DNA from 4 places in the Nocardioides sp. Bht2 genome. Region 3 is predicted to be linked to each of the others. Evidence: predicted binding sites of a transcription regulator. Region 3 holds the regulator's gene; each other region holds the start of a gene.
The links. The regulator LexA, encoded in region 3, represses DNA repair genes until DNA is damaged. The targets are predictions, from matches to a motif close to TCGAACANNTGTTCGA.
Positions count from the first base shown of each region.

Region 1: the regulator LexA is predicted to act here: its motif matches at 3,156-3,171, upstream of recA (recombinase RecA).
Region 2: the regulator LexA is predicted to act here: its motif matches at 3,734-3,749, upstream of ruvC (crossover junction endodeoxyribonuclease RuvC).
Region 4: the regulator LexA is predicted to act here: its motif matches at 1,927-1,942, upstream of ACLM5J_RS17730 (SAV_6107 family HEPN domain-containing protein).

Region 1 covers NZ_JBLBWI010000021.1:2,250-9,709, forward strand. The annotation lists gene ACLM5J_RS18890 (hypothetical protein) at 83-667, shown strand; gene ACLM5J_RS18895 (GNAT family N-acetyltransferase) at 674-1,210, opposite strand; gene ACLM5J_RS18900 (regulatory protein RecX) at 1,207-1,875, opposite strand; gene recA (recombinase RecA) at 1,988-3,022, opposite strand; gene ACLM5J_RS18910 (hypothetical protein) at 3,267-3,668, shown strand; gene ACLM5J_RS18915 (MFS transporter) at 3,695-4,939, opposite strand; gene ACLM5J_RS18920 (DUF3046 domain-containing protein) at 4,936-5,130, opposite strand; gene ACLM5J_RS18925 (DinB family protein) at 5,127-5,645, opposite strand; gene ACLM5J_RS18930 (amidohydrolase) at 5,752-7,245, shown strand; gene ACLM5J_RS18935 (hypothetical protein) at 7,277-7,460, shown strand, end outside.
Region 2 covers NZ_JBLBWI010000011.1:52,604-60,063, forward strand. The annotation lists gene ACLM5J_RS14170 (signal peptidase I) at 1-465, shown strand, start outside; gene ACLM5J_RS14175 (hypothetical protein) at 552-1,151, shown strand; gene ACLM5J_RS14180 (signal peptidase I) at 1,250-2,176, shown strand; gene pdxT (pyridoxal 5'-phosphate synthase glutaminase subunit PdxT) at 2,222-2,821, shown strand; gene ACLM5J_RS14190 (YebC/PmpR family DNA-binding transcriptional regulator) at 2,862-3,632, shown strand; gene ruvC (crossover junction endodeoxyribonuclease RuvC) at 3,783-4,367, shown strand; gene ruvA (Holliday junction branch migration protein RuvA) at 4,364-4,966, shown strand; gene ruvB (Holliday junction branch migration DNA helicase RuvB) at 5,055-6,074, shown strand; gene yajC (preprotein translocase subunit YajC) at 6,133-6,465, shown strand; gene ACLM5J_RS14215 (adenine phosphoribosyltransferase) at 6,469-6,999, shown strand; gene ACLM5J_RS14220 (glyceraldehyde-3-phosphate dehydrogenase) at 7,037-7,460, shown strand, end outside.
Region 3 covers NZ_JBLBWI010000001.1:197,075-204,534, forward strand. The annotation lists gene ACLM5J_RS00995 (ABC transporter ATP-binding protein) at 1-1,563, shown strand, start outside; gene ACLM5J_RS01000 (thrombospondin type 3 repeat-containing protein) at 1,755-2,894, shown strand; gene ACLM5J_RS01005 (LysM peptidoglycan-binding domain-containing protein) at 3,119-3,460, shown strand; gene lexA (transcriptional repressor LexA) at 3,586-4,311, shown strand; gene ACLM5J_RS01015 (hypothetical protein) at 4,389-5,882, shown strand; gene ACLM5J_RS01020 (AI-2E family transporter) at 5,919-7,190, opposite strand; gene ACLM5J_RS01025 (ATP-dependent DNA helicase) at 7,246-7,460, opposite strand, start outside.
Region 4 covers NZ_JBLBWI010000018.1:56-7,515, forward strand. The annotation lists gene ACLM5J_RS17710 (hypothetical protein) at 122-319, opposite strand; gene ACLM5J_RS17715 (DUF4126 domain-containing protein) at 360-980, opposite strand; gene ACLM5J_RS17720 (ArsC/Spx/MgsR family protein) at 982-1,350, opposite strand; gene ACLM5J_RS17725 (YbaK/EbsC family protein) at 1,350-1,817, opposite strand; gene ACLM5J_RS17730 (SAV_6107 family HEPN domain-containing protein) at 1,965-2,423, shown strand; gene ACLM5J_RS17735 (class I SAM-dependent methyltransferase) at 2,446-3,171, shown strand; gene ACLM5J_RS17740 (DUF3040 domain-containing protein) at 3,271-3,699, shown strand; gene ACLM5J_RS17745 (transglutaminaseTgpA domain-containing protein) at 3,732-6,116, opposite strand; gene ACLM5J_RS17750 (DUF58 domain-containing protein) at 6,113-7,384, opposite strand; gene ACLM5J_RS17755 (AAA family ATPase) at 7,392-7,460, opposite strand, start outside.

The DNA of each region.
Region 1 (7,460 bases), on a different contig from region 3:
ACCCATCGTGCCGAAACCCCGCGTCACCGCCGTGCCCGAGGACGGAAAGCCTGCAGGGCCGGCCGAGTGCCGAGGCCCAGAGATGCGCAAGGGCCGTGCCTCCGGGAAGCTCTTCGCGACCTGCGTAACGGCGGCGCTCCGCAAGCACCGGACGGTCCGGCTCTCCGGCGAACAGGTGATCGCGGAGAAGGTCGTCGGCGCGGTCGACGGCAAGCTCCGCTTCGCGCCGAGCCAGGCGATCGACATGACGATCTTCAACGGCGCCGCCGAACTGGTGGTGATCAAGGATCGCGCCTGGATGAAGGACGACAAGGGCTGGATCCGGGCCGGTGGTGGTAGCGCCCGCGCCGAGACTGCCCAGACCCAAGCGGTGTTGTGGCGGGTCTCCACCGCTCTCGACAAGCTGGCCGACTTCTACGGGTCGACCAGTTGGCGCCCCAGCGGCAAGGTCGAGGACGTCAACGGGATCCGGATCCGCGAGTATGTGGGGGCACCGAGGACCCCGGGCGCTGTCGGTGTGCCGACCGAGATCTGGCTCAGCAGGGCCAACCTCCCGGTCCGGATGGTGAGCCACTCCCAGGGCGACGACGGCGCGAGCACCAACACGGTCAGCCTCAGCGACTTCGGTACCGACTTCGAGTTCAAGAAGCCGCAGATCCGTCGCTGACCGCGCTCAGTGGCCGTCGAGCCGCAACGTGCACCCGACGACGGTGGAGCCGTCCGGATCGTCGAACCAGGTCCCGGCGATGAATCCGGCCTTCTCCAAGACCCGCAGCGAGGCGGCGTTGCGGTGATCGGGGGCGGCGAAGACCGCCTGCGCATCGGGGAATCGCTCGCGGCAGCGACTCACCCAGGCTTTGATCGCCCGGGCGCCATAGCCGCGGCCCAGCCACCCGGGTAGCCCGATGGCGTAGTCGATCCCGATCGCCGTCGGGTCCGGGGTGAGCAACGCGTAGTCCGGGTAGGCAGCGAGCGGATAGTCCTGGAGGAAGCCGACCGAGCGCCCGTTGACCTCGATGATCCACAACGTGGTCGGGGTCCGGCCCTCGATCTCAGGTAGGTACTGCTCCCGCACCCGTCCGGGTGTGGGGTCGCCGTCGGCGTGCCACCACCGGGCGACGTGCGGCTGCTGACGCCAGCGGGTCAGATCCGCTAGGTCAGCGGCCGTGGCCAGGCGAACCTGGACCCAGTCGTCCGTCGTCGCTGTCATAGGTCGTCGGGGACCTCAAGATCAGTTGCGTCGAGCTCAGCTGCGTCGAGCTCGCTACGCACCACGGAGAAGCACATCCCGGGAGGGTAACCCTTGCGGGCCAGCATCCCGGCGAGTCGCCGGGTCGCCACCTGGGGGTCGAGACCCCGCATGCTGCGCAGCTTGCGCTGCACCAGCCGCCGGGCAGCAGCCTCTTCGTCGGCAGGATCGATCTCGTCCAAGGCCTCCTTGGCGACCTCGTCAGCGACCCCTTTGCGCCGCAACTCCTGCTGCAACGCGCGACGCGCCAACCCCTTCCCCGGCTGGCGGGAACCGACCCAGAGCCGGGCGAAGGCAGCGTCATCGATCAGACCGACCTCTTCGAACCGGTCGAGCAACCGCGCGGCGAGCTCCTCGGGCACGCCACGCTTCGCCAACTTCTCGGCGAGCTCCTTGCGGCTTCGTGCCTGCCCGGTCAGCTGATCGAGCAGGATCTTGCGGGCCACCGCCTCCTGGTCCGCCTCCGGCTGATCCGCAAGGTCCGGCGGCGGCGGCTTGGGTTCGCGACGCTTGCTGCTCCGGCCCCTGCGCGTGGCCGCACCGTCGCCGGTGTCGCCACGCCCAGCGCCGGAGCGACTCCCCGACCTACGGGTACGACGCTCCGGCTCCGTTGGGGTGGCTGGCACCACCGGACTACTGGAAGCAGTCCAGGCAGCCACCCCGAGCGCAACATCACCTACCCAGTCGGGCGGTGGACCGGCCTGGTCCTTCTCCGGCCATGCCGAAGCTGACATCGGATCAGAAGTCGACGTTGGTCGGCTCAGCCGGCTCGTCGACACTCGGCACCACGCCGAGCTTCTCCAGGATGCGCTTCTCGAGCTCATTGGCGAGGTCGGGGTTGTCGCGCAGGAAGTTACGCGCGTTCTCCTTGCCCTGACCGAGCTGGTCGCCCTCGTAGGTGTACCAAGCACCGGCCTTGCGGACCAGGCCCGCTTCGACACCGACGTCGATCAGACCACCTTCACGGCTGATGCCCTTGCCGTACATGATGTCGAACTCAGCCTGCTTGAACGGCGGAGCGACCTTGTTCTTGACGACCTTGACCCGGGTGCGGTTACCGACCATGTCGGTGCCGTCCTTCAGGGTCTCGATCCGACGCACGTCGAGACGGACCGACGAGTAGAACTTGAGCGCACGACCACCGGTGGTGGTCTCCGGCGAACCGAACATCACGCCGATCTTCTCGCGCAGCTGGTTGATGAAGATCGCGGTGGTGTTGGAGTTGTTGAGCGCACCGGTCATCTTGCGCAACGCCTGGCTCATCAGACGAGCCTGGAGACCCACGTGGCTGTCACCCATCTCGCCTTCGATCTCCGCACGCGGAACAAGCGCGGCCACGGAGTCGATGACGATCAGCGACAAGGCTCCGGAACGGACCAGCATGTCGGCGATCTCCAGCGCCTGCTCACCCGAATCCGGCTGCGACACGAGCAGCGCGTCGGTGTCGACGCCGAGGTTCTTGGCGTACTCCGGGTCGAGCGCGTGCTCGGCGTCGATGAAGGCGACCAGGCCACCGGCGGCCTGGGCGCTGGCCACCGCGTGCAGCGCGACCGTCGTCTTACCGGACGATTCCGGACCGTAGATCTCCACCACACGACCGCGAGGAAGGCCACCGAGCCCCAGCGCGACGTCCAGGGCGATCGACCCGGTCGGGATCACCTCAAGGGGAGCACGGGTCTCATCGCCGAGGCGCATGATCGAACCCTTGCCGAACTGCTTCTCAATGTTGGCGAGCGCGGCGTCGAGCGCCTTTTCGCGGGGGTCTGCAGCCATCGTGGGCTTCCTCTTCTCTCGTTTTGGTCCAGGCACATCTGCGACGGTAGAGCCCACCTCCGACACTCCCTGATCAGGAGTGCCCCACCTGTGGATAAAGGTGAGCTACGTCGTACCTGAGGCATCAGAGTAACCGAACAGATGTTCGATGAGAATCATCGAAGTGCGGCGTGTCGTAACTGGCTGCGCTGCGGCGTCGTTGGGGCCGCAAGCTCAGTTCAACACCGACAGTTCGGGAGGCACCATGCGGATCGCCACGACGGATCCCGACCAGCCATCGCACCTCAGTCACTGGGGTGCCCTCGTCGCGGCGGCGGCCGCTGTCCTGGTGGCGCTCGGGCTCGGTGGCTATCTGCTCTTCGCCCCGGTCTCGACCACCGGCTTGGCGCTCCCCGGCTGGGAGAGCCAAGAGTGTGGGCGCCCCGCCCTCGTCCTCAACGACGGCACTGCGTACGACAGCGGCGAGTACCGGCCGAACCAGAACGCGTTCGACGACGCCTGCCTACGACTCTCCCGAGACCGGGTCCGTCTCGCTGCGGCAGCCGGCCTCAGCGGAGCGCTCGGACTGCTCCCCCTCGCCGTGATCGCCAGAGACCTCTCCCGCGCCGCACCGCGACGCCTCACGGCCAGTCAGCAACCGCGGTAACCCGCGAACCGACCGGCCTGACGGCGTCAGGCCGCGAGCACGTGCCGACGACGGGCGTCTGCGGCATAGGCCGCGCAGGCGGCGACCCCCAGGGCGAGGACGCCGGCGAAGACGTTGAGCCAGCCGTAGCCGCCGACACCGACCAGGACACCGGCCAATCCGCCGGCGGCTGCCGCGGTCAGACCCATCAACAGGTCTGCGGCGCCTTGGACGTCAGGACGCGCCCGGAGCGGGGTGAGTTCGGTCAGCAGGGTGGCCGCGGCGACGGTGGCCATCGACCAGCCGACGCCGAGGGTGAAGAGTCCGAAGAAGATCTGCCACGACGTGCCAGCAGGCGACAGCCCCGCGAAGAGCATCGAGACGACCAGCACCACACCCCCGGCGGCCAGCAGTGGCGCCCGGCCGTAACGGTCCGCAGCCCAGCCCATCACCGGCGAGAAGGCGTACATCCCCAACACGTGCAGACTGACCACCAGGCCGATCACCTTCAACTCGGCACCGCCGTGCTGCATGTGCAGGGGCGTCATGATCATCACCGCCACCATCGCGGCATGGGCGAACGCCATCCCGACAGCTGCCGCACCGATCTCCGGCCGTTCGCGGACGACGTCCCAGGCGGTGCGCCACGAGGTCCCCCGTGCCGCGCCCACCGGTTCGTCGGCGAGTTCTCGTGCCAACAGCAGCGGGTCCGGTCGCAGGGTCAACCACATCACCAGCGCGGCGGCCAGCATCGCGATGCACCCCAGCGCGAACGGCCCCGCCAACTCCGGCACCCGGAGCCACCGGGCCAGTTCCTGCGACGGCCCGGTGAGGTTAGGTCCGGCAACCGCCCCGATCGTCGTCGCCCAGACCACCACCGAGAGCGAGCGTGCCCGGTTGGCGTCGTCGGCGAGGTCGGTGGCGGCATACCGCGCGCCCGAGTTGGCAGCTGTCGTCGCGCCGAGCAGGACCGCACCGGCCAGCAGCAACGCCATCGAGTCGACCTTGGCGGCGACCACGCACAACGCACCGCCGCCCGCACCGATCAGGTAGCCGATCAGCAGACCGAGTCGCCGACCGCGCATCGCCATCAACCGGGCCAGCAGCCAGGAGGCCACCGCGGCGCCGAGCACCTGCGAGGTCTGGGCCAGGCCGGCCTGACTCTCGGATCCAGAGATCTCCTCCGCCAACAGTGAGGCGGTCGCGACCCCGATCGTGATCCCGACCGCGCCGACAGCCTGGGTGGTGGCCAACGACCGCACAGCGCGGCGGTGGGCCTCTTCGCGGATCACTTGTCCCGCAACGGGAGACCGAGGTTCTGCCAGACCGCGAGCCAGACCTCCTTGGGCGCCTCACCGGCGTCCAGAGCCTCGACGGCGGTCCGCGAACCCAACTCGGTCAAGGTGTGCTGTTCGGCCCAGGTGCGCGCATAGCCAGCGCCGAGGGCCGCCTCCATCCGCGCCCAGAACTCCGTGTGCCTCACCCGCGGACATCCCACAGATGGTGCACCACGTCGTGCAGGTGGTACCGGCCGATCGAGGCGACGGTGAACGCGCTGCCGTTGGACCGCAACCCGCTGCGCTCCCACTCCTGCCCGTCAACGGCGGCATAGCGGCCGGCGATCTCTCCCGCGGCATCGATCAACGCGACCTCGACCTCCACCGGGTCCTGCTCGCCATAGCGTTCGGCCAGCGCGGTGGCGTCCTGGTCCCAGTTGGCGAAGGTCGGAACGGCCTCGGTGAGCATCGAACGGACCCGCTCGTTGAAGATCCGATGCACGTCGCGAACGTGCGCGCCGTACTCCAGGGCGGACCAGACATCGGGCTGCTGACGCTGCGCCGCATCGGGTCGCCGAAGCACCGCGCTCCATCGTTCGGTGGTGCTCCGCAGGAGCTCGGCGAACTCGTCGGTCCGCACCGCGTCGGCATCGAATCCGCAATCGGCGCAGGGGCGCTGGAGCACCCACGTCCAGTCCTTGGTGTCAGGTTCGATCGCCACCCCTCCATCCTGTCATCCGAGGAAGTCGGTGCTCAACGCAGTTGGCCGCCAGCCGACCGCGATCGACGGCCACAACCACCCGACTCATCACGTCTAGGCTTTCGCCATGCCCCAGACGTTGTTGCTCCGCGAGGTCCGCCTGGTCCCGATCGCACCGAGCGACGTCGCGGGTGCCGCACCGGTCGATCTCCTCGTCGTCGACGGCCGGGTGGCAGCGGTCGGCCCGGTCCTGGACGTCCCCTCCCCGACGACGGTCGTCGAGGGCGAGGGCCGTTGGTTGATCCCCGGCCTCTGGGACCAGCACGTGCATCTGGGCCAATGGGCCTCGTCCCGCAGACGCCTTGACGTCGCCGCCGTACAGAGTCCTGAAGAACTGCTCGCACTGGTTGCCGGCCGACTCGCAGCGTTCCCGGGCCGCCCGATCGTCACCTGGGGCCATCGGGCCGGTTCCTGGCGTCCGCTCTCGGTGACCGAACTCGACGCCGTTACCGGGGCGACGCCGGTCGGCCTGATCGCCGGGGACGGGCACCAGGCCTGGCTCAACTCGGCAGCGCTGGCCTCGATAGGGCTGCCCTATCGAGACGACGTCGTCCGGGAGGCAGAATGGTTCGACTCGTTCGAGAAGTTCCAAGCCAGCATGGGCGCAGCCGCCACCCCGGCTGATCTCGCTGCCGCACAGCGCGACGCCGCGGCACAGGGCGTCGTCGGACTGGTGGACTTCGAGTTCTCCGGCGGGCCGTTCACCTGGCCGGCCTGGCACGAGGCGGGTGCGACGCTGCTTCGGGTGCGGGCCAGTACCTACCCCGATGGCTTGGAGACGGTGATGGCCTCGGGCCTGGCCAACGGGGACGCGGTGCCCGGCACCGGCGGACTGGTCACGATGGGGCCGCTCAAGGTGATCGGCGACGGCTCCCTCAACACCCGCACCGCCTGGTGCCACCACGCGTACGCGGAGAGCGAGCAGACCACGGGCCCGCACCACGGTGCCCCGAACCTAAGCGACCTCGAACTCACGGGGCTGCTCACCCGTGCCCACCAGCACGGCTTGGAGGCCGCCGTCCATGCGATCGGCGATCAGGCGCTGAGCCACACCCTCGAAGCGTTCTCCCGCACGGGATGCCGCGGGTCGATCGAGCACGTCCAACTCGCCCGGCCAGCCGACCTGCAACGGATGGCGACCCTGGGGATTCGCGCGAGCGTGCAGCCCGCCCACCTACTCGACGACCGCGACCTGAGCATGGCGTTGTGGCCGGAGCGGAGCGCCGACTGCTTCGCCTTCGCCACGATGGCTGAGCTCGGACTCGACCTACGTTTCGGCTCCGATGCCCCGGTCGCGCCGCTGGACCCGTGGCTGGCGATCACTGCCGCGGTCGAGCGCACGGCCGATCAGCGCGGCCCGTGGCATCCCGAGCAGATCCTCGGACGGCGCCAAGCCCTGGCTGCCTCCACCGACGGGCGAGGCATGGTCGCCGTCGGCCACCCCGGCGACCTCGCCCTCCTCGACGCCGACCCGCTGGCGGGCCCCGGTACCCCGGCGGTGGCCGGGACCTGGGTGCAAGGTGCGGCCGTTCACCTCGGCACCAGCATCACCGTGCGCTGAGCGGATCGGCAGCGGTCTAGACTCTTGCCCCATGTCGGCGCGCCCTCGTATGTACATCCATATCGGCCTGCAGAAGACCGGGACCTCTTACCTGCAAGCGTTGCTCTGGGACCACCAGGAGCGACTCTCCGAGACCGGGTTCGCGCTGGTCCCCGGTGAGCGCGACGACAACGACCAGCTGATGCTCTGGGTCTCCGACCGCTATCGGGAGGGTC
Region 2 (7,460 bases), on a different contig from region 3:
GTGCTGCTGGTCGCGGTGGTGGTTCCCCGGATCGCGGGGGCAACGCCGTATGTGATCACGACGGGATCCATGGAGCCGGAGCTTCCGCCCGGCACGATGGTCGTGGTCCGGCCGGTCGAGGCCGACGAGATCGGTGTCGGTTCGGTGATCACCTACCAGTTGCGCTCCGGTGAGGCAGCGGTCGCCACCCATCGGGTGGTCGCCAGCTCCCGCAACGGGCGCAACGAGCGGTCGTGGCAGACGCAGGGCGACGCCAACTCGGTACCCGATCCGGAACCGGTCCGACCGGTCCAGGTCAAGGGCGAGCTCTGGTATGCGGTGCCGTACCTCGGTCACGCCGCAGGTCTGCTCTCCGCGGATCGTCGCGGCCAGTTGATCCAAGGGCTGGCCGTGGTGTTGGTGTGGTACGCCGCGCTGATGTTCGTCGGTGTGATGCGGGAGCGCCGTTCCCGCATCGCGCCGTGAAACGGGGGAAGTGATGAGGAGGGGTCGGTCGTGGTGATCGCAACGTCCCTGGTGAACGGCTTCATGCCGCGTGCCGGAGGTGGGCGATGAGCAGGCATCGCGCGGACCGCCGGCAACGGGGGATCGGTTCGGTGGCCGTTCTGGTCGCGCTGAGCTTCGGAGTGGTGGCGACGTTCGGCGCGCTCACCACATCGGCGTTCTGGACCGATCAGGTCACCGTCAACGGGAGCACATTCAGCGCTGGCAACCTGGATCTGGTGCTCAATGACAATCCGAGCGACGCGGTCGGCATGACCACGCTGACCCTGACCGGGATGGCGCCGGGCAACAGTGCCGCCGGGGTGCTCAAGGTGGCGAACACCGGCACGGTGCCGTTGGCCTACGACGCGAGTTCTGTGGTGACCAACCCGGACGGCAAGAACCTGGGCGGACTCCTTACCGTGAAGGTGACCGGGGCCGCGGCCACCACCGGGTCGGCGCCGACGGCGACCTGTGCCGGGACCGCACTCGCGGGGACCGGCAGCCTGCTGGCGGGTGCCCTGGTCACCACGAAACGGGTCCTGGCCCCGGGAGCGAGCGAGAACCTCTGCATCCAGGTCACGTTGCCGACCAGCGCAGGCAACGCCTATCAGGGCAGTACGACGGCGGCCACCTTCACCTTCAATGCCACCTCGGAACTGCCATGAGCCGGAGTCCGACACCGAGCTCATGGTGCGCGCGCCTCGTGCTCCGCGCGACAGCGCTCCTGGGTGCGCTCTGCCTTCTCCTCACGGCAGTCGCGTGGTTGCTCGACGCACGTGTTCTCGTGGTGACCTCGGGGTCGATGGCGCCGGCCATCGACGTCGGCTCGGCGGTCCTGGTCCGCGGCGTGGCGGCGGATCAGGTCGCCGTCGGGGACGTGGTCAGCGTCGTCGACGACGGTGAGCGGGTGATGCACCGCGTCGTCGCGGTGCACCCGAGCGGAACCGGCGAGGTCGACTACGACCTGGTGCTCAAGGGTGACGCCAACGAGGCGGCGGACCCGACCCGGTACGACGCAGCGGTGGTGGATCGGGAGCTCGTTGCGGTGCCCGGGTTGGGATACGCGATCGCCGCGATGGCGACTCCGTTGGGGCTGTTCACTCTGATCGGTGTGGTCCTGGTGGCTGCTTGGGCGGCCCGGAGTCGACCGGAGAGTCAGTCGGCGCCCCGGCATCGTGACGTCCCGGCGTCGTCGGGGGCCCAGGTACGCCGGATCGTCGGGACCGCGTTCCTTCTTGCCGGGCTGGCGATCCCGTTTGCGGTGCCACGGCTGGCCGGGACCGCCGCGGCGTTCACCGATGACGCCAGCGCCGCGTCGGGCGCCCTGGCCACCCTGACGCTGACACCGCCGGACACCGTCTCGTGTTCGGGTGGTGGCGCGATCTCGACCCAGATCACGCTCAGCTGGCCGCACAAGGACATCGCCTACGACTACCAGGTGGTGATCCGCGACGCCGGGGGTACGGTCCGGCAGACCTATCTGGTCACCGGCGCCGGTGCCGTCGGCAGCACCCAGAGCCGGGTGATCCCGGGCGGCCTGCTGGGGAGCATCGGGTTGGGCACGTTCTACACGACGGCAGAGGTCCGTTCGCAGCTGAAGACCAACGCGGCTTGGCAGAGCGCCGCGATGAGGACCTGGACCTACCGTGAGGTGGTCGTGGTCCTGGGCCTGTCGATCCACTGCTCGTGAACTCCGCTGCGCGGCACGCTGAGTTCGGCACTTAACATTCGCTTCGTGCAGAACACGACGGTCGGGGTCTTCGCCCTGCAAGGAGATGTCCGCGAACACCTGGCTGCGCTGGACGCGGTCGGGGTCAAGACGCTGACGGTGCGCCGTCCCGAGGAGCTGGCCCGGTGCGACGGACTGGTCATCCCCGGAGGCGAGTCGACCACGATGGGCAAGCTCGCCCGGATCTTCGAGCTGCTGGAGCCGCTGCGGGAACGGATCGCGGGAGGTATGCCGACCTTCGGTACGTGCGCCGGCATGATCATGCTGGCCGACCGGGTCCTCGACGGGACGGCCGACCAGGAGACCATCGGCGGGCTGGACATCACCGTTCGGCGCAACGCGTTCGGCCGTCAGGTCGACTCGTTCGAGGCGCCGCTGGAGTTCCGGGGTCTCGACGACCCGGTACCTGCCGTCTTCATCCGTGCGCCCTGGGTGGAAGCGGTCGGCGCCGACGTGGAGGTGCTGGCCAGGGTCGAGGGTGGCGAGGCTCACGGTAGGATCGTCGCGGTCCGCCAAGGCACCCTGATGGCGACCTCCTTCCACCCGGAGGTCGGCGGGGACGCACGAGTGCATCGACTCTTCGTTGATCTGGTGCGCTCAGCCTGAGCGGAACGTCGGATGCGAACGGCTAGGGAAGTAGGGACTAATGGCTGGCCACTCCAAGTGGGCGACCACGAAGCACAAGAAGGCCGCAATCGATGCGAAGCGCGGCAAGCTTTTTGCCAAGCTGATCAAGAACATCGAGATCGCCGCGAAGACCGGCGGCCCTGACCCATCGGGCAACCCGACGCTCTACGACGCCATCCAGAAGGCGAAGAAGCAGTCGGTGCCGAACAAGAACATCGACTCCGCGGTCAAGCGCGGCGGTGGCCTTGAGGGCGGCGGCGTCAACTACGAGACGATCATGTACGAGGTCTACGGTGCCGCAGGCGTCGGCATCCTCGTCGAGTGTCTGACCGACAACAAGAACCGTGCCGCGATGGAGGTCCGCACGGCGGTCACCCGCAACGGCGGCACGATGGCCGACCCGGGTTCGGTCTCGCGGCTCTTCACCCGTAAGGGCGTTGTCCTGGTGGCCAAGGCCCAGGAGGCGAAGGAGGTCTCCGAGGACGACGTCCTGGAGGCGACCCTCGACGCCGGAGCCGAAGAGGTCAACGACCACGGCGATCAGTTCCAGGTCATCTCCGACTCCTCGGACGTCGTCGCGGTACGTACTGCGTTGCAGGAGGCGAGCGTCGACTACGACTCCGCCGAGATCGAGTTCGTGGCGAGCATGGACATCCCCGTCGACGCCGAGGCCGCGGCCAAGGTGTTCAAGCTGATCGACGCGCTGGAGGACCTGGACGACGTCCAGAACGTCTTCTCGAACGTCGACGTCAGCGAAGAGGTCATGGCGCAGCTCGACGCCGACGAGTAAGACCCCGTACCTCAATGTGAGCTGAGCGCCCAGTTTCGTCCCGAAACTGGGCGCTCAGCTCACATTGAGCGTGTCTTCGGCCGGGGGAGCGCCGACTGTGTGCGAACATGTGTTCGGATGGTTCGCGGCGAAGGGAAGACGATGCGGGTAATGGGGATCGACCCCGGCCTGACCCGGTGCGGTATCGGGCTGGTCGAAGGATCGATCGGGCGCCCGCTCACCCTGATCGACGTCAACGTGATCCGGACGTCGGCCTCGGAGCCGATCGCCACCCGGCTGGTCACCATCGAGCGGGGGATCGACGCCTGGCTGGAGGAGTACCAGCCGGACGCCGTCGCCGTGGAGCGGGTCTTCGCCCGTTCGGATGTGAGTACCGTGATGGGCACGGCCCAGGCCAGCGGCATCGCGCTCGTCTGTGCGGCTCGACGCGGTCTCCCGGTGGCGATGCACACCCCCAGCGAGGTCAAGGCCGCGGTCTCCGGCAACGGTCGAGCCGACAAGGCGCAGGTCGGCGCGATGGTGACCCGGATCCTGCGGCTCGACGCGCCCCCGAAGCCGGCTGACGCCGCCGACGCGTTGGCGCTCGCGATCACCCATCTGTGGCGGGGTGGGGCGCAGTCGCGGATCGATGAGGCGATGGCCGCCGCCAACCGTTCCCAGTCGAGGATCGCCGCTGCCGTTGCCGCGCAGCGGGCCCAGCAAGCCAGTAGGACCCAGGCTAGGAGAAGTTCGTGATCGCATTCGTTCGTGGCACGGTCGCCGATGTCGGCCTCACCAACGCGGTGCTCGACGTCGGCGGCATCGGTCTCGACCTGCAGTGCGCGCCGAACACGTTGGCGACCTTGCGTCGTGGTGAGGTCACCCAGCTCGCCACCAGCATGGTCGTGCGCGAGGATTCGATGACCCTCTTCGGTTTCGTCGACGACGACGAGAAGGGCTGCTTCGAGTTGCTGCAGACCGCCAGCGGCGTCGGCCCCAAGTTGGCTCAGGCGATGCTCGCGGTCTTCAGCCCCGACGACCTGCGCCAAGCCGTCGGCAGCGACGACGTGAAGACGTTGACCAAGGTCCCCGGTATCGGTCAGAAGGGCGCCCAGCGGATCATCCTGGAGCTCAAGGACCGGATCGGTGCCGTGGTCGGCGGTGGCCCTGCCCGGATCGCCTCCGGTGGCGGCTCCGCCGCGTGGCGGGACCAGGTCCACCAAGGACTGGTCGGCCTGGGGTGGTCGGCCAAGGAGGCGGAGAAGGCGGTCGAGGCGGTGGCGCCGCAGGCCGGTGACCAGCCGGACGTGGGTGCCCTGCTCCGCGCCGCACTGGTGACGCTGCGGAAGGCGTGAGGTGAACGACGTGGACGGGCTGGACGACGTGGGCGAACTCGACGAGTACACCGCCGCCGAGGAGGCCCACCTTGCTCACCTCAGCCGGTTGACGGCGGCCGAGGCGGACGGCGACGAGCGGGCCGTCGAGGCGGCGCTGCGCCCGCGCAGCCTGGATGAGGTGGTCGGCCAGCAGCGGGTCCGCGAGCAACTCGGGCTGGTCCTCGACGCCGCGAAGGCACGCGGCCGCGCGCCCGACCACGTCCTGCTCTCCGGTCCGCCCGGACTCGGAAAGACCACGTTGGCGATGATCATCGCCAACGAGCTCAGTGTGCCGTTGCGGCTGACCAGCGGCCCCGCGATCACCCACGCCGGCGACCTGGCCGCGATCCTCTCGGGGCTCAACGAGGGCGATGTCCTCTTCGTCGACGAGATCCACCGGATGTCGCGGGCCGCCGAAGAGATGCTCTACATGGCGATGGAGGACTTCCGCGTCGACGTGATCATCGGCAAGGGGCCGGGTGCCACCGCGATCCCGTTGGAGATCCCGCCGTTCACGCTGGTCGGTGCCACCACCCGGGCCGGTCTGCTGCCCGGCCCGCTGCGCGACCGGTTCGGTTTCACCGGCCACCTGGAGTTCTACGAACCCGCCGAGCTGGACCTCATCGTGAAGCGGAGCGCCCGACTCCTCGACGTTCCCCTCAACGACGACGGCTCCGCCGAGATCGCCGGCCGTTCGCGGGGTACGCCGCGGATCGCCAACCGGCTGTTGCGCCGGGTCCGTGACTTCGCTCAGGTCCGTGCTGACGGCGTGATCACGATCGATGTGGCGCATCGGGCGCTCGACCTCTTCGAGGTCGACGGTTCGGGTCTGGACCGTCTCGACCGGGCGGTACTGGATGCCCTCTGCAACCGGTTCGCCGGCGGGCCGGTCGGGCTCTCCACCCTGGCGGTCGCCGTCGGTGAGGAGCGGGAGACGGTGGAAGAGGTGGCTGAACCGTTCCTGGTCCGCAACGGGTTCCTGGTCCGTACGCCACGGGGCCGAGCGGCGACCAGATTGGCGTGGACCCACCTGGGGCTCACCCCGCCGCGGGCCGAGGTGTCCGAGGCCACCATCTTCGACGAGTGAACCACCGCTAGACTAGGGACGTCCTTGCCTTTGTCATGCCCTAGGAGTGCTTCCCGTCGTGGAGACCCTGATCCCGATTGCCGCGATCTTCCTAATTTTCTGGTTGCTGCTGATCCGTCCCGCCAACAAGCGTCAGAAGGCCCTGGCCGACGTGCAGCGCAACATCTCGGTCGGCGACCGAGTGATCACCAACAGCGGCATCCTCGGCAACGTGGCCTTCCTCAAGGAGACCAGCGTCGGCCTTGAGATCGCGCCCGGTGTCGTCGCTGAGGTCGCCCGCCCCGCCATCGCCGGTGTGGTTCCGGACGAGGAGGAGAGCGCCGAGGACGCCCCGGCCGAGATCGAAGACGACTCCGCCCCGGTCAACCCCGACTCCGACCAGGAGCGCTGAGGATTGTCGGCTGAGTGGGAGTCCTTGATCCAGGACGTCCCCGACTATCCCGAGCCCGGTGTCCTCTTCAAGGACATCACCCCGCTGCTTGCTGACCACCAGGCTTTCCCCGCGGTCGTCGAGGCGCTCGCCGCAGCCGGCCGTGACGCCGAGGGCAACGTCGTCGTCGACAAGGTGGTCGGGATGGAGGCGCGCGGGTTCATCCTCGCCGCCCCCATCGCACTGTCGCTCGGCGTCGGCTTCGTGCCGGTCCGCAAAGCCGGCAAGCTGCCCCGCGACACCCACGCCGTCAGCTACTCCCTGGAGTACGGCCAGGCGACCCTGGAACTGCACGCCGACGCGATCGCACCCGGTGAACGGGTGCTTCTGATCGACGACGTGCTGGCGACCGGCGGCACCATCGCCGCCACCCGTGAGCTGGTCAGCCGCTGCGGCGGCGTGCCGCACGCGGTCGCCGTCCTGATGGAACTCACCTTCCTGCCCGGACGCGAAGCGGTGGGCGACCTGCCCCTGCGCGCGCTCTGCCAGGTCTGAACACACCAACCCTTCTCACCCTCGAGGAAACAGCACCGTGACGTCTGACCACTTCTCTATCTGGAAGCGCCGTGAGGCCCTTGCGGAGGCGATGATCCCGATGATCGGGCGCCTCTACCGCGAGCGCGATGTCACCATCCTGGTTCACAGCCGTTCGCTGGTGAACAAGTCGGTGATCAGCATCATCAAGACGCACCGCTACGTGCGCCAGATCGAAGAGCGTGGCCTCGCCGTCGAGGAGACCCACCCGATCCTGGAGATCCTCGCCGGCCTCGACCTGGGTCCGGCCCGGATCGACATCGGCAAGCTCGCCATCGCGTTCGCCGAGGACAACGGCGGTAAGAGCCTCGAGGAGTTCGTCACCGACGCCGTCGCCCCGGCAACCGGCGACAACAAGATCGTCCGCGAAGGCCCCACCGACGTGGTGCTCTACGGCTTCGGTCGGATCGGCCGCCTGGTCG
Region 3 (7,460 bases):
GAACCAGGCGCTTCCCTCACCGTCCCGGTCACCGCGATCGCCGTCGCTGCGGTCGTCGGTGCACTCTTCACCGTCCTCTCGGTCGCGCTGCTCGCCCGGGTCGGCGAACCTGCACTGGCCGAACTGCGCGAGGAGGTGCTGGATCGAGCGCTACACCTGGACGCCGGCCGCATCGAGGCGGCCGGAGCGGGCGACGTCCTCTCCCGGGTCGGCGACGACGCCCGGACCGTGGCCGCCTCGCTCTCCGAAGCGATCCCGGTCCTGATCAACTCGCTGATCCTGGTCACCTTCACCGTGGGCGGGCTGCTCGCCCTCGACTGGCGGCTCGGCCTGGCCGGCCTGCTCGCCGCGCCGTCCTATCTGCTCGGCCTGCGCTGGTACCTCCCCCGCTCCGGTCCGATGTACCGCGCCGAGCGGATCGCCCAGGGCGAGCGGGCGGAGGCACTGGTCAGCGGCATCCGTGGCGCCGGGACCCTCCGTGCTCTCGGCCACCAGGCGCCGCGACTCGAGGCGATCGAACGGCGGTCCGACGCGGCGATGTCGATCTCGTTGGGCGTCTTCGCGATGCTCACCCGGTTCGGCGCACGCAGCAACCGCTCCGAGCTGATCGGTCTGCTCGCGGTTCTCGGGGTCGGTTTCTGGCTGGTCCGCGAGGACGCCGTCACGGTGGGCGCGGTCACTGCGGCCGCACTCTTCTTCCACCGGCTGTTCAATCCGATCGGCGCCCTGCTCTACCTCTTCGACGAGTTGCAGTCGACCGGGGCCTCCCTCTCGCGCCTGGTCGGCGTCACTCAGGTGGCGAAGCCGCCGCAGGCCGCGGCAGCCCCGGCTGACCCCGGTTCGCTGCGCCTGGACGACGTCGCTCACTCCTACCTGGCCGGCCGCACCGCGCTGGCCCCGCTCAACCTGGAGATCGCCCCCGGTGAACGGGTCGCCGTGGTCGGTGCGACCGGAGCGGGGAAGACCACCCTGGGCGCGATCGCAGGCGGGGTACTGACGCCGAGCGTCGGTGAGGTGTCCCTGGCCGGGGAGCCGTACCGCAACCTGAACGGCCCCGCCCTCCGCAGCCGGGTCGCCCTGGTCAGCCAGGACGTCCACATCTTCTCCGGAACGATCCGAGACGCGCTCACCCTCGGCGACCCCGCTGCGAGCCCGGCCCGACTGCAGGAAGCCGTCACCCTGGTCGGGGCCGACGGCTGGGTCACCGCACTGCCCGAGGGGTTCGAGACCGTGGTCGGCGACGGCGGCCACCCGCTGACCCCCGCTCAAGCGCAGCAGTTGGCGTTGGCCCGGGTCTGGCTCGCGGACCCCTGGTTCGTCGTCCTCGACGAGGCGACCGCTGAAGCCGGTTCCGCCGGTGCCCGCGACCTGGAACTGGCGGCGCTGGCGATCACCGAGGGGCGCGGTGCGCTGGTCGTCGCGCATCGACTCACCCAGTCGGCGACCGCGGACCGGGTCCTGGTGATGCACGACGGCGCCGTCGTCGAGGCCGGTACCCATGCCGAGCTGATCGCCCACGAAGGACGCTACGCCGAACTGTGGGCGGCGTGGCGGCGGGCGTGATCCGGGTGCCACTCGGCGTGAGGTGAACGCGGGCCGCCGTCACCTCACCCGGATCGGCTCGTTGACCCTTCGAGGAGAGGTCCTGCCTTTTCCTCCAAAGGTCCTACCCGACCCCTCCATCCGGCCTAGACTGCCGGGGTCGAAAGGCCCCGAGGGGAGGCGGCCTGAAGCACTCTGGGAGGGGAACCCATATGACGTCGCGCCTTGGCGTAGCCATTCGCTCAGGTCTCGCACTCGCGGTCTCTGCGGCCGGCTTGACCGCGCTCACCACTGTCTCCACGACGACGGCGGCGGAAGCCGCGGTGACGCCCGTGGTCTGCACGGTGAACGCCACCGGGACGACCGGCGCCGTCACCGCTGGCAGCACCTTCACCGCCAACGTCAGCACCGGCGCTGTAGCGCCTAAGGTGCTCAAGGCGCTGGCCAAGGTCTCGATGACCGTAGACAAGGGCGAGTCGCGGGCCTACGAGATCAAGATCAGCCATGAGGGCGCGACCGCCGTCCTGAAGAACGACTGGCTCGGCGACTGGTCCGAGACCAATGAGCCGCTGCTCGGCATCACCTTCGACGACGCCTCCAGCACGTCGATCAACAAGCGCAGCGGGCCTGGCTCGTACGCGCCCAAGCAGAACCTGTCACGCTTCGAGGGCAGGACGGCCGACGGGGCCTGGACCCTGACCACCCCGCGCCAGGTCGGCCGGAGCGAGAACGGCCAGATGCACTCCTGGTCCGCGGTCGTGACCTACGACTGCGACTACGACAAGGATGGCGTCGCGGACACTCGGGACAACTGCCCGACGGTGGCCAACACCAGCCAGTCGAACCTCGACCGGGACGGCCTCGGAGATGCTTGCGACCCGGACATGGACGGCGACGGCGTCCTCAACAACAAGGACAACTGCCCGACCCGCGCCAACGCCAACCAGGCCGACCAGGACAAGGACGGGATCGGCGACGCGTGCGACGCCGACCGCGACGGCGACGGCCTCGTCTCGGGCGACAAGTGCCCCACCGTCAAGGCGAACACCTTCTCCGGCTGTCCTGAGGTCAAGCGCACCCTGAAGGCGAAGTACAACAAGTCCAAGAAGGCGTTCGTCGGCAAGGTCGTCGCCGCGACCTCGAAGACGGCCTGCCAGAGCAAGGTGCCGGTGGTCGTCTACCGCGGCAACAAGAAGGTCTCCAAGACCACTACGAAGAAGAACGGCAGCTTCGTCCTGCCGCGCGGGAAGACCGGCAGGCTGACGGTCTACCTCCCGCCGGTCTACTCGCCGAAGGGTGCCGCCAAGCTGGAGTGCACCGAGCGCTGGTCGCGGAGCTTCACCGTCCGCTGACGCCGCAGCAGCACCGCATCGTTCGAACGCCTCCGGGACCACCCCGGAGGCGTTCGAACATTTGTTCCCCGAAATGCTTGCATCGTTCGAACACATGCTCTAACTTCGTACCTGTGTTCGATCGAACAACTGATCGACTGGCTCCGACGAAGGGATTCTGTCGGAGGTGGGCGAAAGGGTCGGTCTGACACAGCAACCGACCTACTTCCCCCCGGAGGTCTCCCATGAGCACCATCACCGTCGCCGGTCCCCGCATCGCTGCTTCGCGACCCACTCTTCGCCTCACCCGGCGCGGACGGATCGTGGTCTTCGTTGCCGCCTGCTTGATGGTGATGGCCGCAGCGCTCGTACTCGGCACCAGCTCGGTCGCGACCAACTCCGCGGGCGGCACCCCCACCCAAACGGAGATGATCCGCGTCGACCACGGCCAGACCCTCTGGGCGATCGCGGCCGAGATCGCCGACGACGGCGAGGTCCGCGAGATGGTGCAGACGATCAAGCAGCTCAACGCGCTCGACTCCTCGGCCCTGCAGGCCGGCCAGACCCTGCACATCCCGGTCCAGTAGCCAGCCCCGGTCGACACGCCGAGTTCGAACATTTGTTTGAGAGTACCGGCGCCTCTAAGGCAGAGTAGTAAGCCAGTGCCAAGGACTCGGGCACGGACGACCAAGCGGAAGGCAAGTACCCACTGATGACTCCTCGCCACGACGCCCGCAAGGTCAGCGAGCTGCCCGATGGGCCGCCGGACGCCACCGGACTGACACCCCGCCAGCAGCGGATCCTGGAGACGATCCGCGCCTCCCTCGACAAGCTCGGTTACCCGCCGAGCATGCGGGAGATCGGCGAGACGGTCGGCCTGACCAGCTCGTCCTCGGTGGCCCACCAGCTCAAGGTCCTGGAGAACAAGGGGTTCATCAAGCGCGACCCGAAGCGGCCCCGGGCGCTCCAGGTCTTCGAGCCCGGCAACGCCGCAGCCGCCTCCGTCCTCGGTGCCGCCGAGGAGAGCATCATCGATGAGACGGGGATCGGCGACGCCGCTCCGGCTGCGGCCTACGTCCCTGTCGTGGGCCGGATCGCCGCCGGTGGCCCGATCCTTGCCGAGGAGCGGGTCGAAGAGATCTTCCCGCTTCCCAAGACGTTGGTCGGCGAAGGCACCCTCTTCCTCCTGGAGGTCTCCGGCGACTCGATGATCGACGCCGCGATCTGCGACGGCGACTACGTGGTGATCCGTCAGCAGCCGACCGCCAACAACGGTGAGATCGTGGCAGCACTGATCGACGGCGAGGCCACGGTGAAGACGTTGAAGAAGAAGGACGGCGAGGTGTGGCTGATGCCGCACAACCAGGCCTACGACCCGATCGACGGCACCCACGCCAGCATCCTCGGCATCGTCACCGCGGTGCTGCGCCGCCTCTGACGTTCTTCCTTCGCGACTCGATGCCTCACGGAACCCCGTGGGGCATCTGTCGTTGTCAGGGCATGCAGCCTTCACGCTTGCCGACCGCTCCCCTGCAACAACGTCGCGGCCGCGGGCCACGGGCACGGCTCGCTGCGGGCGGTGCGCTGCTCGCACTGGCGACAGTGGGCGCCCTGTCTCCGGGCGCCCCAGCCGCGGGCGACCGCGTCGAGCCACTGCGGACGGCCCGCGGGCAACTCGTCCAGGCCGACGAGCTGCGCCAAGCGGCACGTCTCGCCGACACCAGTGTCTCCGAGCTCCGCGACCTTCTCGTCGACGACCCGACGGTGCGGTTGCACGAGAACGGGCGAGTCGCCTTCGCCGACTTCGAGTCGAGCAACGCCACAGCCTCCGGTGAGGTGACTCGGAGGACCAGCGACGCCAGCTGGGCGACCACCCAGGCCCGGGCGGCAGCGAAGCGGTCCGCGGTCGCGCTGAGCTCGCGCCCATCCTCGCCGCGCACCCTCTACCTCGATTTCGACGGCGAGGAGGTCTGCAACACGGAGTGGAACGACAACGGGCTGCCCTGCGGCACCTATGCCGGGTACGACACCGATGGCTCCCCCGGCTTCTCCGCGGGTGAACAGAAGGCGATCCGTGAGGCCTGGGCGCGGGTCGCTGAGGACTACGCCCCGTTCAACATCAATGTGACCACCGTCCGGCCGCCCGCCAGCGACCTGAGCCGGACGAGCAACGCCGATCAGCGCTACGGCGTGCACGCCGTGGTGACCAGCAGCGTGGCCGCTCGGAACGCTACCTGCGGCGGACCCGGGTGTGCCGGTGTCGCGTTGCTGGGGGTCTTCCCCCGTACCGATGCCAACCACGCCCGGATCATCTGGGCCTTCTCCCCCGAGGTGAACAACTCACCTCGCCAGGTCGCCGACGTGGTCTCTCACGAGGCCGGTCACACGTTGGGCCTTGAACACCAGGGCACTGCCGGCGGTCTGCTCGGTTTCGGCGCGGTGGAGTACTACGCCGGCCATGGGATCTGGGCGCCGCTGATGGGTTCGTCGCTCAACCACCTGACCCAATGGAGCGCCAGCGAGTACAACAACCCGAGCCGTAATCAGGACGACATCGCGCTGATCACCAGCAACGGCGCGCCGCTGGTGCGCGACGATCACCCCAACGGCGTCCGCGGTGTGGAGCGGTTGCGCCGGAAGGTGGCGTCGTCAGGGGTGATCTCCACGCGCGCGGATCGGGACGTCTTCAAGATCGTCACCACGTGTCGCGCGAAGCTCCGGGTCAGCGTCACCCCGGCGGCGAATGGCCCCAACCTCGATGCGGCCCTGTCGCTGCGCCGAGCCGGCAGGACGAAGACCACCACAAAGAACCCCGGTTCGCCGTCCAGCGGCGCCGCTACCGGGCTCAGCGCCTCGATCAGCGGTACCTACGGCATCCGCGGCAAGGCAACCTGGTACGTCACCGTCGACGGCGTCGGTGCCCGCGATCCGCTCACCACCGGCTACAGCGACTACGGCAGCCTCGGCGCCTACGCGGTGCGCGCCACCGGGCGCTGCGTGAAGGGCTGACGGCTCGGCGCCGTCGTCACGGCCACCGAGCTGGGTTCAGTCCTCCGGGTAGTGCGCTTCCTCGGGGATCTCGTCAGGCGGATTGACCAGCTCGTCGCCCTCCTGAAGGTCCTCCTCGACCGGATCCGGGTCGGTGGAGTTGAGCGCGACCTGCTCATTGAGGTACCGCAGTATCACCGCGACGATCGCGGTCACCGGCACCGCCAGGAAGGCGCCGATGATGCCGAAGAGCGAACTGCCCAGGGTGACCGAGAGCAGCACCACAGCAGCGTGCAGGTTCATCGACCGCGACTGGAGCAGCGGCGAGAGGACGTTGCCCTCCAACTGCTGGACCGCGAGGATCACGGCCAACACGATCAGCGCCTTCAGCGGACCGACCGAGACCAGGGCGATCAGGACCGCCAGGGCACCGGCACTGACCGCACCGATGATCGGGATGAAGCCGGCGAAGAAGGTGATCACCGCGAGCGGGAAGGCCAATGGGACGCCGACCGCGATCAGACCGATGTAGATGAAGACCGCGTCGATCGCTGAGACCAGAGCCTGGGTCCGGATGAAGCCACCCAGCGTTGCCCAGATCCGATTGCCAACCTCGTAGAGGTGCGGACCGGCGGTGGGGCCCGAGTTGTTCTTGATCCAGGGCAGGAACCGGCGGCCGTCCTTGATGAAGAGGAAGGTCAGGACCAGGGCTAGCACCAGGTTGAGCACGATGTTGGTCGCCATGTTGACGCCGACCAGGACACCCGAGGCGATGGTGCCCGCGCTGTCCTTGATCTTCTCCTCGGCCGAGGTGAGCATCTCGTCGAGTTGGTTGGCCGAGACCCCGAGGTCGGACTCGGCGAGCCAGTCGCTCAGCCGGTTGATCCCCTTGACGGCGTCGTCCGCGAGCTGCGTGGACTGGTCGGCGACCGACGGCGCCATCACGTAGATCAGCAGACCGATCACCGAGAACGAGCCGAGCATGACGGTGGCCGCAGCCAGCGCCGACGGCAGCTTGAGGTGGCGTTCCAGGAAGTAGGCCGGGGGCTGGAGCACCGTCGTGAAGATCATCGCCAGGGTCACCGGGAGCACGATGCTCCAGGTGTACCGGATCACCAGACCGAGCACGATCAGGCCGAGCACGATCAGCACCAGACGCAGGCTCCAACGCGCCAACCAGGCGGTCCCCCGCCCGATCGTCTGCTCACGCGCCTGAGTGCGTTGCCGGAACTCCTGCTGCGCACGCTGGCGGGCGCGGCGTTCCTCGCCGGCACTGGTCGCGGGCGCTGCGGGGGCGGGTGAGGCCGGGGCCAACTGATCCTCGTTCACAACGGCATTGTGTCAGCCGCGCCCAGAGAGTCCACGCCGCACGCGCCCGCAGGCACTACCCGGCGGCCAGCCGCTTCAACGCGGCGCGCACCAGCTTCGGGTCGTCGGTGGGCCACATCGGCGGCAGACTGGAGCGCAGGAAGCTTCCGTACCGGGCGGTGGCCAGCCGTGGATCGAGCACCGCGACGACGCCTTTATCGCTGGTGGTCCGGATCAGGCGACCCGCACCTTGGGCCATCAGCAGCGCGGCGTGGGTGGCCGAGACCTGCA
Region 4 (7,460 bases), on a different contig from region 3:
TCGGTGGTCTTGATTTCGGCAGGCTCGATCATCGGTGGTCTTGATTTCGGCAGGCTCGATGACCGGTGGTCTTGATTTCGGCAGGCTCGGTCACCGGTGGTGTTGGTCTCGGCAGGCTCGGTCACCGGTGGTCCGTTGGTCGAGCTTGTCGAGACCCGTCCACCACGGGGTTGAGCACGCACCATTGGTGCGCGAACCGCAGTTGGCGCCGAGCCAGTACCAGCGAGGTTTCGTGGCTCTCGGAGATCACCGCAAGCAGACAACCCGCATCGAGGTCAGTGACCTCATACGGGACGTGCCGGGCGTCGATCTCGATCATGAGAACAGTCGATCAGAACCGCCCGACAGAACCGCCGAATCTAACCCCGGCCCGGTGGGCTCGCCCCAGCTGAAGGTGCTGCCAGCCCGGCGCGGCGGGCCTTCCGGCGGGCCCAGCCGCGCCGGATCAACCGGATCGCGAACCAGAGGAAGGCGAGCCCGAGGACCAGGAGGGTCGCTGCGATGCTGGCAGCGATCACCGGGTGTTCGATCGCGAACCAGACCACGGCAAGGACCACAACGTCTTCAGCAGTGCTGGCAAGTATGTTGGTGACCGGCTCGGGGGAGTTGTTGATCGCGAGTCGGCCGCCCATCTTCACGGCGTGCGACGCCAACGCCGTGCCGCCGCCCACGACGGCAGCGACCGCCCCGTTGAGGGAGTCGGCGTCGCCGGCGATCAGCACGCCGATGATGGCTCCGGTGGTCGGTCGGATCGCGGTGGAGATGGCGTCCCAGGTGGAGTCGATCGCCGGGATCTTGTCAGCGATGAATTCCATCGCGTAGAGGGCTCCGGCGATGGCGAGCACCGCCGGGTTGCCCAGCACATTGGGGATCTGGTCGTAGCCGCCCACCCGGTCCGCGATTCCCAGCACCAGGACCACGAGGTAAGCGTTGACCCCACTGGCCCAGCCGCTGGAGAAGACCAGAGCGAGCGACTCCATCTCAGCTGCCGGCCTGCTCGATGACCCGGGCCAGGGTCTCGGGGTCGCGGGCGATCACGGCGCTGCCGTCGTCGAGCGTGATGATCGGGCGCAGGATCAACCGCGGGTTCTCGACCAGCGTGGCGATCCAGGCGGGCCGGTTCTCGGCGTCCTTGGGTAGCGCGCGAAGCCCCACCTCCTTGGCCGCGGCGTCGCCGGTCCGGGCGACGTCCCACGGCTCGAGCCCGAGGCGGCCGAGTAGCTCGTCGAGCTCGGCGACCGTCGGGGGCTGGTCGAGGTAGCGGCGCTGGGTGTACTCGGCGCCCGCCTCGTCGAGCGTCGAGACGGCGGTGCGGCACTTCGAGCACGCGGGGTTGATCCAGATCTCCATCAGGCCACCTCAATTTCGGTTGCGCCGGTCATCGCCAGCAATTCGTCGTAGCTGGTCGAGAAGACCGCGGCCGGATGTCCGGCTGCGGCCCACACCACCTCATAGTTTCGGAGTTCGGTGTCGATCCAGGTCGGGATCGGTGCCGGGTGCGCCAACGGGGAGACGCCGCCGATCACTTGGCCGGTGTGGGTGCGGACGAACTCCGGGTCGGCGCGTCGCAGGATGCCGGTGTGCGCGGCGACCTTCGCAGTATCGACCCGGTGCCCGCCGCTGGTCAGGATCAGCACCGGAGTGCCGTCGGTGTGGAAGAGCAGGCTGTTGGCGATCGCCCCGACCGGGCAGCCCAGGGCCTCGGCAGCCAACGCAGCGGTGTGCACCGAGTCGGGGAGTATCCGGATCTCTCCGGTGCCGCCGGCAGCGTCGAGTGCGGCGGCGAACCGGGCCACGGAGGGATGCTCGACAGTCATGCCCGCATCGTAGGCCGCGAGTTCTGTCGGAGGGTGCTGAGAGGTTGCCAGAAGTTTCTGAGTGTCGGCCCTTGAGTGAGTCGGGAGGTGCCGGTACCGTGAGGATTGTTCGAACATGTGTTCGAGCCAGTGATCAAGGAGTCCACGATGGCGGTTTCAACCCTGGCAGTCACGCCGTACCTGCTGCCGGCGACCACGCATTCGTACTTGCAGCGCTCGGCGGAGTCGCTGCACGAGGCGATCACCGCCACCGACGCCGCTAGCCGGTACTCCTTCGCGCATGTCGCCGCATTGCGTGCGGCAGCGGCGCTGATCGCGGCCCGCTCGGTGCCGTCCGCCTCCGGACGGCGCCGCCAGCGGAACGCGTGGATCCTGCTCTCCGAGGCCGCCCCGGAGCTCGCCGACTGGAGCGGCTTCTTCGCTGCGGGTGCGGCGAAGCGTGCCGCTGCCGAGGCCGGCTCCACCCGGGCTGTCAGCCAGGCCGAGGCGGACGCGTTGGTCCGTTCCGCCGATCAGTTCTTGGCCGTGATCGAACAGGCGTTGGGTCTGGTACCCCATGTTTCGGCACAGAACGAATCGGCGTGGAGGGCTGAGCGCAGCGCCTGATTCCGCCGCGTAGGGTGGCGGCATGGTCGCTAGCGAACGTCGTAGTTCTGCCCGCTCCACTGCGCTCTGGGAGCGGCTTCAGCCGGTCGTGGAGAACGTCACGACCGTCCTGGATATCGGTGGCGGAACGGGTGGCCTGGCGGTACCCATCGCCGAACGCGGTGCGACCGTCCGGGTGATCGACCCCAGTCCCGATGCTCTTGCTGCCTTGGCTCGACGGGCTCAGGAGGCCGCTGTCTCCGACCGTGTGGTTGGTCAGCAGGGTGACGTCTTCGCGCTCGACTCGCTGGTGGAGGCGGGCACCGTCGACGTCGTGCTCTGCCACGGCGTCCTCGACGTCGTCGGCGAACCCGCTCGCGGCCTCCAGCAGATCGCGACCGCCCTCAAGCCTGGTGGAGTGATCAGCCTGGTGCTGGCCCAGCGGCATGCCGCCGTGATCGCGCGGGCGATGGCCGGCCACTTCGCCCAGGCCGCGGGTCTCCTCGACGGCCTCGGCGAGGCGACGACGGGCCGCGGCGTCCGGCACCGTTACACCGCAGAGCAGGCGGGGGAGTTGCTGGCCGCGGCCGGGTTCGAGGTCACCGGGATCCAGGGCCTCCGGGTCTTCGCCGACCTCGTCCCGGGCTCGTTGATCGACCTCGAGCCGGGCTCGGCGTCCGCGCTCCAGGAGTTGGAGCGAGCGGTAGCGGACCGCCCCGAGTATCTACCGCTGGCCAGCCAGGTCCACCTGCTGGCGCAGAAGCGGTGAGAATTTCCTAGGTGCGGCTACCGCCTTTGCATCACCCTGCCTAGACTTGGGGGTGATGGCCCGCCAGTCGACTGCGGGGAAGTTCACCGGGAGGAACCAGTGCCACTCTCCGAAGAGGAGTTGAGACTGCTCGAGCAGATGGAGCGCGCCCTCTCTGAAGAGGACCCGAAGTTCGCCTCCACGCTGCGCGGCACGTCGTTGCGTCACGCTGCTCGTCGCCGGGCTGTCATCGCCGGCGTCATCTTCGTTCTCGGGATCGTCGTGCTGATGACCGGCGCGATCACAGAGATGATCGTGGTCGGTGTCATCGGCTTCGTGGTCATGCTGGCCGCGGCGATGGTGGGTCTTACCGCGTTGCGCGGGCAGAACGCCGCCCCTGCCGCACAGGCCCCGCGCACCACCCGACACGAAGGCTTCAGCATCCTGGACGGCGGTCGCGCGTCCCGCGGCCGTAAGCGCGGCTCCGACGGTTCCTTCATGGAACGCATGGAGGAGCGCTGGCGCAAGCGCCGCGACCAGGGCTTCTGAGCTCGACCGACACCAACGAACCGACCATCTGCTCAGGTGAGCAGGTGGTCGTTCCTGTCTTCGGCGCTCTCCTCGTCCATGGCCGGCTCGGTGACCCCGCCCTTCGCGGCGGTGCGTCGCAGCACGGAGCGCGGGAACCAGTGGGCGCGGCGCCGCATCCGCGGAGCGACACCGGCGATCAGCGCGGCGCTGACCTCGTCGGTCAGCGCGCGCACGGTGGCGGCATCGGTCTGGTCGGCGGTCGAGGCATAGCGGCTGCGCTCCACCATGCCGACGATCTCGGCAAGCGCGGCCGCTGCCTCGGGCGCCACCTGTGGCCCGGTCCCGGGCCGCGCGGAGGTGTTGCCGACGGCGCCCAGCCAGGAGCGCAGGTAGGCGCCGGTGACCCGCGGCGAGGTCCCTTCTGGCCACTCGCGCCCGACGTCGATCACGGTGTCGCGCAGTTCGGCCCAGGCTGCCTCGGCGGGTGAACCCGCGTCGGCGGCTGCCCAGCGGCGCTCGCGGCGCCGACTCCGAAGCCAACGCGGGGCGAGTGCTGCCCCGGCGAGGAGGACGAGGATGGCCGGAACAAGCAGCCACCAGGCCCGGTTCCTCTCGTCCTGGGTCGGGGCCTTGGTGCTCTCCACCGGGGCCGGGTCGCGAGGGGCGGCCGTAGGTGCCCGGCTCGGCTGGTTGGGCTGGGCGGACGCCGAGCTGCTCGGCTCGGCCGACGGCGTGTTCCGCGGCGGCGCCACCTCGAACTCGGTGTACTCGGGTACGGCGGTCGCCCGGCTGGCCGGGGTCGGCTCGAAGGCGACCCAGCCGGCGTCCTCGAAGTAGAGCTCGGGCCAAGCGTGGAGGTCGTGGCTGGTGAAGACCCAGTTGTTGGTGGAGAGGTTGTCGGCGCTCAGGAAACCGACGGAGACGCGGGCCGGAATGCCGAGGCTGCGCGCCATGATCGCCATCGCCGAGGCGAACTGCTCGCAGTAGCCGACCCGCCCGTCGGGGGAGAGGAAGTGCTCCAGCGCGAGGTTGCCACTGCCGAAGCTCTTGTCATCGGGGTGCAACGAGTAGGTGAAGTTGGCCGGGTCCCGGAACCACTGCTGCAGGGCGACTGCCTTGCGATAGGCCGTCGTCTCGTCCTCGGTGACGGCGTCAGCCAGGTCGCGGACGATCTGCGGCAGGTCTCCGGGCACGGTCGCATAGGTACGCACCAGGTCGCCGGGGGCTGGCGGCGCCTCGTCCAGCTGTTCCGCGGTGATGTCGACCTCGAGTTGCTCCAGGGAGTAGGCGAACTCGGCGGTGGTGATGTCGTTGTCGGCGGAGTGGATGTCGAGCACCTTGGCGTCGTAGCGCCAGTCGTCGCCGGCGGAGAGGCTCTGGGTCCGCAACGGCGTGGGCAGCCAGAGTGAGGCGAACTCCTTGGTGGCCCTCAGCTCCATCCGGGTGCTGGAGCTCGGCGTCGCGGCGTCGAGCCCGGTGGGGCTGGGCAGCTCGCCGTCCGCGGCGTTCTCTGCCGGGAGATCGCGGTCGCCCGGCGTCCAGGTGGCGCCGGTGTAGCGGGTCAGTGCGGCGATCCGGTAGTAGCTGGGGGCGTTGGTGCCGCGGACCTCCAGCAGCGGCACCTCGGCCTTGCGGACCAGATCGCGACGCAGATCGGTGATCGGGTTGGTGATCGTCACCTGGTTGTCGTTGCCGCCGCGGCCACCGAGTAGGTCGACCCCGGCGGTCGGGATGATCAGTGGGAGCGAGACCGCTGCCAGGATCGCCAGCGACCCGAGCGCGACGGGGTGCCGCCGGGCGGGATAGAGCGTGGTCGGCATGGTGTCGACCGAGGCGCCGAGGGCGCGGCCCCAGCGGTTGGCGCGGCTGGCTTCGTGGACGACCAGCATCAACAGGAACCCGGCCGCGCCGAGGATGAACACAGTCGCCGGTACTCCGCTCTCCAGGACGCTGACCGGCACCGTGTAGGCGGCCAGCAAGGGAAGCCCGGCGAGTGGCGGACGGCCGAGAGTGCAGGCGAACAGGTCGACCAGGAGATGGGTCAGCAACGCGAAGAGGACGAGTGCGATGGCGATCTGTGCCTCGTTGCTGGGCACCGGCGAGGCGAACTCGGCGATGTCGCCGAACGCGGTGTCGAGTCGTTCCACCACGGTCCGGATCGAACTTGGGGTCGGGAGCGGGGCGGAGCCCCAGCCCACGTTGAGGATCAGGAAGATGGCGAGCAGTTGACTTCCCATCACCAACATCAACGGGAAGCGCGCGACGCGGGCGAGAGCGCCGGCCAGGCTGACGATCGGCAGCCCGACGGCCAGTGGCATCAGGAAGTCGGAGGGCTGGTCGGTGAAACCGTTCCAGGACAGGAAGGTGAGCCAGCTGGTGAGGGCGGTGACGATCAGCAGCGGCAGTTGAGCGGTGCGGTTGAGGTTCAGGCTCATGGGGCACTCCGCTCGGCCACCGGCGCTCCGGTCGGGCGGTCGGCGCGCCGTCCGAGCTCCTGCCAGGCCGGCGCGAGGGCGTCGCCCGGGCGCAGGTCGATCGCCGCCCACCCCAGGCTGGAGAGCCAGGCTGCTCGACCCGCGGGGGCAGCGTTGCGCTGGGTCCAGGCGTTGACGTCGAGGGTCATCGCCAGCGGACGTCGTCCGCTGATCCGCATTCTGCGTAGCGCGCCGTGATCGTGGTCGTCGAGTTCGCCGAGGACGGCGATGAGCACGCCTTGGTGTCCGGCGTCGGCGATCCAGTCGGTGGCCAGGTGGGCGCGGCGGGTGGTCTCAAGCACGGCCAGCGCTTCCAGGATCGGACTGACGTCCTGGCCGCGGGAGCGGTCGTGCCAGACCGAGTTCGGGTCTTCGCCGTCGGCGGTGACGAGGCGAACGGTGAAGCCGCGTTGGGTCAGGTGGGCGGCGATCGACGCGGTGTGGGCGACCGCGGCTTCCAGGGAGGAGGCAGCGCCGGTGCCGCGGTGGGCGGTGGCGCGGTTGTCGAGGACCAGAGTGGCCCGTGACTGCCAGGGCTGTTCTTCGCGGCGCACCATCAACTCGCCGGTCCGGGCGCTGCTGCGCCAGTGCACCCGGCGCAGGTCGTCGCCGCGCCGGTACTCGCGGACCGAGACATCTTCGGCGCTACCGGTGGCGAAGGCGCGGGGGCGGTTGTCTCCGGCCCCGGTCCAGGCGCCACCGATCGGGATCGGTGGCAGCGGTGTGATCCGCGGCGTGACGACCAGGTTCGTGCTGGCGTGGAAGGAGCGACCCAGCTCCACCATCCCGAACGGGTCGTTGATCCGGACCAGGAGCGGGCCGATCACGAAGTTGCCGCGGACGTCGCTGCGTACCTGGTAGGTGGTGGTCCGGGGAGTCTGTGGCTTGAGCCCGTCGACGACGAACCGGGGACGGTTGCCCAGCGCGTAGGGGAGCTGATCCTCGACCAGGAGCAGCCCGGTTCTGATCCGGCCCTCGTTGCGCAGGGTGAGTTGCACGGTGGCCGGCGCCCCGGCGCTGACCAGGCCCGGACTGAGGGTGCGGCTGAGCGCGAGTTGATACCGGTTACGGCCGACCAGGACGGCGCAGAGCAGGGGGAGGGCGACCAGGAGGACTCCGACCCGGGTCAGCGCGGGTTGGCCGAGCACGATCGCACAGCAGATCGCGGTCAACCCGGCCGCCAGGAAAGAGCGGCCACGGCTGGTCAGCCCGGAGAGTCCTCGACGCACGGCTACCTCAGTGGGGTGCGGGAACCGGCACGGTGGCCAGGATCGTGTCCAGGATCTGGTGCGGGGTGTGGCCGCT